4 regions of the Phyllobacterium sp. CCNWLW109 genome follow, and region 4 is predicted to be linked to each of the others. Evidence: riboswitches for the same ligand, from Rfam matches in the RefSeq annotation. Region 4 holds a riboswitch; each other region holds the start of a gene.

Region 1 (2,198 bases), 250 kb from region 4:
TGCTTTTACCCGCCGTTCCCTACTCCGATTCGGAACCAATACGCGCGGCCGCAGGTGCGCCCCATATGAAGACCTTGCCGCCGCCGATTGCCGTATGGTTGGCCGCTATTGCCCATGTGCGGCATCAACATACAGACTATGATGCGCTGCGCGACGAAGGCTATGACAAAGAGTCCGCTCGTTTCTTCGTGCTTGATGCGATTAATCGCAAACTGACGGAATGGCGGGCGACACGTCTTCTGGATCCGGATGAGGAAGATCCGAGCTGAGCTGGCCCCAGCCTTCTTCAAAAATAAGGTCCTGTAATTGGATTCTTTTGCGCCAGCCCTTTTTTTCCAGCTCCGGTGCATCAAAAAGCTCGTCGACATAGCCCAGGCATAGATAGGCAACAATCTCAACGTGATCCGGAATGCCTAATATTTGGCGCATGTCATTGTCGTGATAGATGCTCACCCAGCCAACGCCGATACCTTCAGCACGGGCAGCAAGCCACAAATTTTGGACTGCACAAACGGTGCTATAGACATCCATCTGGCGGTTGTGGGTGCGACCGAGCACGACCGTTCCACCGCGTGTCCGGTCGCAGGTGATGCATAAATTGACCGGCGCTTTAAGGATGCCTTCCAATTTGAGAGAGGCATACAGCGCCCGGCGTTCATCTTGAAACAGGGCCTTGGCTTCCTCGTTGGCTTTGGCGAAAGCGCGGTGCACTTGCCTCTTGCGGGCCATATCGCGAATTGTGATGAAGTTCCAAGGCTGCATGAAGCCTACAGATGGAGCATGGTGCGCCGCATCGAGCAATCGCATCAAAACATCATAGGCGATCGGTTTTGACAAAAACTGATCGCGGACGTCTCGCCGGGTATAAATCGCCTTATAAACGGCCGCACGCTCATCGTCAGTAAAATCACCCGCTGGAACCGGACTATCAAAAGCTTCGTGCATTGTTTGCTCCTAACAACGCTTGAGGCCCTCGCCGCCGTCCGCGCAGCTTGGGCTATGGGGTCCGGCCGGTCTTCTGACTTGGGTTCAGCTGAACCGTGCGCCTTCCTGTGGCCTCTCGGCCACCGTGGCATAATGCACGGTCATTCCCCTTACAGCGCTGGGCACGTGCCGGATTTTCACCGGCTTCCCGATTCTCCGCAATCGTCTAAATTGCTGGCACCGGACCTGTTTTCTATTCGCCATGAAAAGGCACTTGGCGCAAGCCTTAGACCCTGTAAATCCACTGTTCGGGAATACGAATATCAACTTTTTCACCGGCGCGTATGATCCCGGGCTTTTCAACCCAAGCGACGATACCCCGCGAGTGCTTGGACACGCGTACAAAATCCAATGCAGTGGTGGTTTCGTCAGGAGTACCCGCATGCGAAGCAATAGAACGACCAGCAATCTTGCAGGGCGCATTCTGTCCATCGACTTTCAACGTCACGCCACCTTCAAAAAACATCAGCGATCTGGGTGGTAGCATCGAAAGGGATGGAATACCGGAAATCACCATGTTTCCACCGATCCATTCAGCTTTCAGCTGAGGCAAGCTCATGCCTGCTGCGATCTCGTCAAGCTCGTCGGCACTCAGAATGGAAAGGTGGCGTTCGTTGCGCATCTCGGTGCCACGCGGATACCAAGGCTCACGTCCACCAGAGCGACGCGTCTGACCCGCGTGAAAGTCACCGACAATACCGTCAAAAGTCAGTTCCAGTGAATCTGTTGGAGAAGTGACAAAATCTCTGTCGAGTGCCTCAAATAGCCCGATCACACGACCACTGACCTTACGCGAAGGGACTATTTCGTCACGATTACCGAACAGGTCAGTCATCATTTGCTCCAAAGAGTTCCCTGCTTTAGAAAAGCGGCAAATTATCTGGCGATTACACCAGCAAAGACAACGGGGAACCTTGCGGTTCCCCATCTATATTTAGCGTGTCAGAGGCTTGTAGCTTGGGCGCTTTGGATTGACGCTATCGGGACCGAGACGACGAATCTTGTCGTTTTCATAATCTTCGAAATTGCCTTCAAACCATTCGACATGGCTATCGCCTTCGAAAGCCAGGATATGCGTCGCGAGACGGTCAAGGAACATGCGATCATGGCTGATGATCACAGCGCAACCTGCATATTTTTCCAAGGCATCTTCAAGTGCTGCCAAGGTTTCCGTGTCTAGATCGTTTGTCGGTTCGTCGAGGAGCAGAACATTG
Region 2 (2,198 bases), 430 kb from region 4:
GAAGATCGGGATATGATTTCCGGTTATCTGATCAACAAGTTTCGTGGCGACATTTCGCTTTTCGATGACGGTTTGAAATCTATCACACAATTTACGGGCTGGCCGTCCTTCGGGGTTGTCCCTTGGTTGAAAGATGCCTCCCGTCTTCCGGCGGAAGACTCGGTTGTATTGGAACGGCTGGTCAAAGGTGATGGGCGGGCGTTGAAAATTGCCGTTCCAGTGCTTGATCGCATTGCCAATTTTGATGATTTCGATCCGCTGATAGCTGAACCGCAAGTCGAGGTCGTCATGATCAAAAGTGGCGAGCGAATCCCTGCAGATGCAGGTTTGGTCATTATTCCGGGCTCCAAATCCACCATTGGTGACCTTCAACGGTTCCGTGAAAATGGCTGGGACCACGATCTTGATCAGCACAGGCGCAGAGGTGGTCATATTATCGGCATTTGTGGCGGCTTCCAGATGCTGGGTAAAACAGTATCTGACCCCCAAGGGATTGAAGGAAATATCAGGGAAATTAGAGGTCTTGGTTATCTCGATATTGATACAGTTATGGAGCCGGAGAAGACCGTGCGCAATGTCCAAGCCCATTCATTGCAGTTTGACATACCGTTGAAGGGCTATGAGATTCACCTTGGTCGAACGACTGGCCCCGATTGCATCCGGCCAGCCGTGAATATTGATGGCATAGCGGATGGTGCAATATCCGCTGACGGCAAAGTATTCGGTACCTATATGCACGGGCTTTTCAACGCGGACGCATTCCGGGCAGCACTTTTAAAGTCCATGGGAATATCTGCTGGCGCTCTCGATTATCACGCTGGTGTAGATGCGGCGCTCGATTCCATTGCAGCGCAATTGGAGTCAGTTCTGGATATCGAGGCATTGTTTGCGCTTAAACGTGTCTGACGGCGTAGGCAGCGATCAAGGTGTCGCAGATTCGTTTGACTTTTAGAGCGCTTGGTGAATAACGTTCAGCAGATGATTGGTTCCCGCATTGGCCAAAGGCCAGGGATCAAAAGGGAATGCGACGGTCGTACCCATTAGGGCGATCCCACCGCAGCCGACCCCGCGACTGTAGAGCGGTTAGGATATATGCCATGCTGAACGCGAAAGCGGACGGCAGTCACTGGGAAACCGGGAAGGCGGCATTTATCTTGCGACCCGCGAGCCAGGAGACCTGCCAATCACAGGGTAATAGTGCCCAAAACCGAGGGGGATTTTCCCTTCTGGCCCTGCACGGAGGTTGTTATGGCTACTGTTCGTACTTCTAATACGATTTCTCTCCCACTCGCATCGCGTCTGACGACGGCTGTTGCGTCATTGCTTCTCGGCGTGTTTATTATTTATGGCGTCGGTCTTTCACATTCTGAAACGCTGCATGACACAGCACACGACACCCGCCATTCATATGGATTTCCTTGCCATTGAGTCTTTGATAGCTGAAATGCTGATTCAGCTATCGACCCTTAAGCATTGAAATAATGATGGTTTGTTTGGTCCGGGGCCTTTGCAGGTGCCCGGCGTCTCGCTTTTGGAATTGGGGAGTGGACTCCATGTTGGTCAAATATTTGCTGGCTACAATCATAGCCGGTCTGTTTGCCGGAATAATTCTAACACCGGCCATGTATGTAAAAAATGTACCGCTCATATTGCATGCGGAAGAGTATGAAAGTGCGGGTGGCGGAGGTCATTCCCATGATACGCCTGCCTCTGCGAGCGAATCTGCACCTGCGGCGGTTACTCCGCACGAACATGCGGAAGACGCGGGTCCCGAACTGCCATTTGGACGTCTCGGTAATACGTTGTTGATCAATCTGGTGGCTGGAGCAGGCTTTGCGTTGATCACTGGTGCTGCGGCGCTTTTCCTCGGTCGTCGCATTACCCTTCAGAACGGAATCTATTGGGGGCTTGCAGGATTTTTCATCTTCAATTTTGCACCGGCGTTCAGCCTTGCCCCTGAATTGCCTGCTATGCCTGCAGCCGATCTAGCCATGCGGCAGACCTGGTGGCTGATAACTGTCATTCTGACGGCGGGCGGCGTCTATCTGATCGTACTGCGTGAGCAGATTTGGGCTAAGCTTCTTGGTGTTATATTGATTGTCGCTCCCCATATTTATGGCGCACCGGAAGCAGAAGATCTGACATCAGCGGTGCCTCCGACACTTGCCTCAGAGTTTGCCGTCTCAGCACTGGCAACC
Region 3 (2,198 bases), on a different contig from region 4:
TTCTTTCCCGCATTGAGAAAAGTGGGAGTTGCAGGCTGGAAACGCCCGGAAATGATCTCGTCAACCATATCCCGCGCCAGGGTTTCATTTCCTTGCGCCAGCGTCAGCGCCACCATGCAGATGCGGTCCTCGTAACGCTCAAGATAGCGTTTTCCGTCAAAGGTCTTCAGCGTGTAGCTGGTGTAATATTTGAATGCGCCAAGAAATGTTGGAAACCTGAATTTCTTGGCATAGGCATGGTCAAACAGATCGCGCATGAAATTGAAGGAATATTGATCAAGCACCGCGCGCTCATAATAGCCTTCGGTTACCAGGTAATCGAGCTTCTCGCGCAAATTGTGAAAGAACACCGTATTCTGGTTCACATGCTGCAGAAAATACTGCTTCGCCGCCATACGATCCTGATCGAACTGGATGTTGCCCTCCTCATCATAAAGGTTCAGCATCGCGTTCAGCGCGTGGTAATCCAGCACTGGTTCGTTGGCTGTCACTGGTCGTTCGAGCGTGAGCGTGTCCAAAATCGTTCCAATCCATGTTTGACGTTTACGACATCCTGCTCCGTGCCGATCAGCTCGAACCTGTAAAGGTAAGGCACCTGGCATTTGGCAGAGATGATGTCGCCCGCAATCCCGAAGGTCGCGCCGAAGTTACTGTTACCCGCGGCAATCACGCCGCGGAGATTTAAACGGTTTTCCGCCTGGTTGAGGAAGCGGATCACCTGTTTTGGAACGGCACCCTTGCCGCCATCGCCGCTATATGTTGGCACGATCAAAATATAGGGTGCGTTGATCTTCAGCTCCTCACGAGAGCCGATCGGTATCCGTTGTGAGGTGAAGCCCAGCTTGGAAACAAAACGGTGGGTATTCTCCGACCTGCTCGAAAAATAGACGATCCCACTCATGACACCCATCCCTCTCAGGCAAGGGTGCTGATCATATCCGGGCGGAAACCGGCCCAGTGTTTTTCGCCGGCGACAACCACAGGTACCTGGCGGTAGCCGAGGCTCTGAACCAGTTCGAGAGCATCCTGATCGTTGGAAATATCAATAACGTCATACTCCATACCCTGCCGGTCAAGAGCTCGGGTCGTGGCGGTGCACTGGACACAGGCCGGCTTGCTGTAAACGACAATATTCATGACTTCCTCATTTGATTTTGGTCGTGAGAACATGGTCTGGCAGCTCTGATTGCTGCCAGCTAGTTTGGTTTAAAACTGTATGACTTACTCAAGTGCCGCCCGATTTACGGCGGGTCGCCCACAATCAATGCGCTGGATAGGTTTCTCATGCACTTCACCCTGTAGCTCGCTCGTGGAGGGGCAGGGAAGCGTTTTACACGGAAAATCCCCGTGCATTGGCGCGACCGCTCCGGCACCCCGCCGGTGGACTCATCAGATCAAGGCAGGTCTCCTGGCTCGCAGATCAACGCACTTATTCTTGCCTTCCCGGGGCCTAGAGCCCCAGTGACAGTATCGAACACGTGCTAGCCGCTTACAGTTGCGGGGGCAGCTCCGGCATCACAGTACCTTATTGGCACCACTCACCGTATTCCCGTCTTAGCTTCCCACTCTCGCGAATCGGAAGAACCTTGAACACTATATATAGTAGTGGATGTTAAAAATCCGTCAACAGCTAGATCAAACCAAAATTGAAACTATGCACAGCTGCCAATCAATTTGGCGCTGCGCACGAAAATGGAATGAGTGAGGAAGGGACTACACGTCCTGATTGTCGGTCTGACGATTCAAGCTGAGGGCTATAAGCGTGCACACAGCACCGGAGAGCAGATAGCCGCCCGCAGCTATCAGGCCGAAATGGCTGGATAGCAGCAGCGCGACCAGCGGTGCGAAACCCGCCCCGAACAACCATGCCATATCGCTGGTCAATGCCGAGCCGGTATAGCGGAACTTCTTTGAGAAGCGCGAGGCCACTGAGCCGGATGACTGGCCGAAGGACAGACCAAGCAAAATAAATCCGAGGATCATGAAGATCAGTTCGCCGATGTCGCCGCCATCAAGCAATTGAGGAGCAAATCCACTGAACACGGCAATGGCTATGGCGGTGCCGCCCAGCAGATTCCGGCGTCCGACGCGGTCGGCAATCGTGCCCGACGCAAACACGGTAATGACGCCCACAGCCGCTCCGAATGCTTCAATCAAAAGAAAGCGGGCCGGGCCCTGATCCGTAAACAGGAAGACCC
Region 4 (2,198 bases):
GAAAGGCGCGTTTCCATCGTGTTGGAATACCATTCAAGGAATTGCAGAACACCGCCTTCATGCTCTACCGAATAAGGGCCCGGCTCATAGGCAGGAGAGCGAATGCCAAAAGCATTTTCTTCAACGATCTGGCGGTCCTGATCATTGGTTTCGAGCCAGACATGCGTGAGTTCCTCAATGGTGTAATCGACGCCTTCCACCGCGTCCTTGTGCACCAGCCACTTGGTCGTGACCTGGGTTTCGGTCGGGCTAAGCGGGAGAACGCGGAAAGAAAGGGCATGATCCCCCAGAATGTGATTCCACGTCGTCGGATAATGATAGAGCAATAGCGAACCGATCTGCCGTGCATTCACATCATCGCTAAGCTGACGTGCCACAGCACGTTTGCCCGACATGGTATAGCTCTCGGCTTCGTGAAGCAGCGGCACGCGTGTCGCGCGGTACTGGCCATTTTCATCGATACGGAACACGCTCGGCAGACCTGCGGCTTCGCATTTGTCCCAATGCGCCACGATTTCCGGATCATCCTTTGAGCCTTGTATGCCAGTCACGCTTGGTGCTTCAGGAAACGTCTTACAGAGTTCCGGATGATTGGCGGCGCAATGATAGCATTCGCGGTTGTTTTCCCACACCAGCTTCCAATTACCCTTCTCCACGATCGAGCTTTGAAAGGCGACTTTGGTTTCGCTGAGGCGATGCGGTGCAAGATAAGGATCGATCATGGCACGCGTAGCGGCAAAATCCGGCGCAATCGGCGCAAGGCAGATGAAGATATAGCCGCCAACGCTTTCGCAATGCACCGTCTTCAGGCTGTGCTGGCTGGCATCGAAGTCGTCGCCCATCTGGCGCGCGAACAATAGACGGCCATCCAGTTCATAAGTCCACTGATGATAGGGGCAAACAAGCTTCGCCGAGGTGCCCCGTTCAGAAGCACAAACGCGCGACCCGCGATGGCGGCATGAATTATGAAACGCGCGTATTTTCTTCTCGCGGTCCCGGACGATAACGACCGGATAATCGCCAATCTGCACGGTAAAATAATTGCCCGGTCGCGCCACTTCGCAATCATGACCGATAAACAGCCAGTCGCGGTAGAAGATATTTTCCATATCCAACCGGAAATACTCCGGATCATTGTAGAAAGCCTGCTCAAGGCCATAGCCAGGTTTCCGGTGTTTCAGGTTCCGGAGTAGTTCACTATGTGCGTCCATGTCGTGTCCTCGCCATCTCATTTGCGAAAGAACTGACTGGTGGTGACGGAGAAGACCGTCCGTATGGCTGCCCATACAAAACAATGCTCCTTGATCGCCCACCGCGATCAGTCGGTGTTATCGCTTGCGGCTGGTTTCCGGGCTCTGGAGTTGCTCTTGCGAGCCTCACGGCGCCTTCCCGGAACCATGCTCCAGTGGCTATTTTGCCGCGTTTCACTCCACTACCGTTGCGGGGGCAGCGCCGGAATCAAACCGGCTTCCCAATTCTCCACCTTCCCTAGAAAGCGGCACCTCAAGTAGCCTGATAAAAGCATCCGGATGATAAAAAGAATAGGTGCGGAAACGACATCGCATTTACACAAGACGACACGACCGAAAAAACAGAAAATGCCGCCACTCCGGCACGTCAGAATGGCGGCACAATACCCTTTCCATGTCAGCAATGAATATCACCAGAGACGGCGATGGTTCATTTACCGGGCGGAAAGGCTTTAAAGACCGTGATGCAAATACTGCTTGATCGATTCCGGTTTCATCTCAATTGAAAAGCCCGGCAGCGAGGGTGGCATATAGGCCGCATCCTGAATGTTGCAGGGATCAACAAAATGCTCGTGCAGATGATCGACATACTCGATAACCCTGCCCTCTTTCGTCCCTGAAACGGCGATATAATCAATCATTGACAGATGCTGGACATATTCACACAGACCAACACCGCCCGCATGCGGCCAGACTGGTAGCTCATACTTTGCGGCGATAAGCAGCACCGCCAGCACTTCGTTCAGTCCACCCATGCGGCAACTATCGATCTGCACGACATCGATAGCGCCTTCGGCGATGAACTGTTTGAACATGATGCGGTTCTGACACATCTCACCAGTCGCGACTTTCACCGGATGGATAGCCTGCCGAATTTTGCGATGGCCCGCAACGTCGTCGGGGCTCGTTGGCTCTTCAATGAAGAACGGCTTGACGAAGGCAAGCTTG

Evidence for each region. Region 4 has a riboswitch for cobalamin ahead of V9K92_RS15995 (aromatic ring-hydroxylating oxygenase subunit alpha). Riboswitches for the same ligand answer to the same signal wherever they lie in the genome.
Region 1: it holds a riboswitch for cobalamin, as region 4 does, so the genes downstream of both, bluB (5,6-dimethylbenzimidazole synthase) here and V9K92_RS15995 (aromatic ring-hydroxylating oxygenase subunit alpha) in region 4, are expected to answer to the same signal.
Region 2: it holds a riboswitch for cobalamin, as region 4 does, so the genes downstream of both, V9K92_RS18090 (CbtB domain-containing protein) here and V9K92_RS15995 (aromatic ring-hydroxylating oxygenase subunit alpha) in region 4, are expected to answer to the same signal.
Region 3: it holds a riboswitch for cobalamin, as region 4 does, so the genes downstream of both, nrdH (glutaredoxin-like protein NrdH) here and V9K92_RS15995 (aromatic ring-hydroxylating oxygenase subunit alpha) in region 4, are expected to answer to the same signal.

What each region holds. Positions count from the first base shown of each region.
Region 1 covers NZ_JBBCBK010000004.1:364,050-366,247, reverse strand. Annotated here, with positions in the region: gene V9K92_RS17235 (DUF2293 domain-containing protein) at 1-269, shown strand, start outside; gene bluB (5,6-dimethylbenzimidazole synthase) at 202-945, opposite strand; cobalamin riboswitch at 992-1,184, opposite strand; gene V9K92_RS17225 (MOSC domain-containing protein) at 1,211-1,819, opposite strand; gene ettA (energy-dependent translational throttle protein EttA) at 1,919-2,198, opposite strand, start outside.
Region 2 covers NZ_JBBCBK010000004.1:544,604-546,801, forward strand. Annotated here, with positions in the region: gene V9K92_RS18085 (cobyric acid synthase) at 1-906, shown strand, start outside; cobalamin riboswitch at 967-1,199, shown strand; gene V9K92_RS18090 (CbtB domain-containing protein) at 1,249-1,428, shown strand; gene V9K92_RS18095 (CbtA family protein) at 1,554-2,198, shown strand, end outside.
Region 3 covers NZ_JBBCBK010000001.1:974,490-976,687, reverse strand. Annotated here, with positions in the region: gene nrdE (class 1b ribonucleoside-diphosphate reductase subunit alpha) at 1-518, opposite strand, end outside; gene nrdI (class Ib ribonucleoside-diphosphate reductase assembly flavoprotein NrdI) at 488-901, opposite strand; gene nrdH (glutaredoxin-like protein NrdH) at 916-1,137, opposite strand; cobalamin riboswitch at 1,382-1,604, opposite strand; gene V9K92_RS04780 (MFS transporter) at 1,714-2,198, opposite strand, start outside.
Region 4 covers NZ_JBBCBK010000004.1:113,998-116,195, reverse strand. Annotated here, with positions in the region: gene V9K92_RS15995 (aromatic ring-hydroxylating oxygenase subunit alpha) at 1-1,211, opposite strand, end outside; cobalamin riboswitch at 1,323-1,521, opposite strand; gene V9K92_RS15990 (L-fuconate dehydratase) at 1,703-2,198, opposite strand, start outside.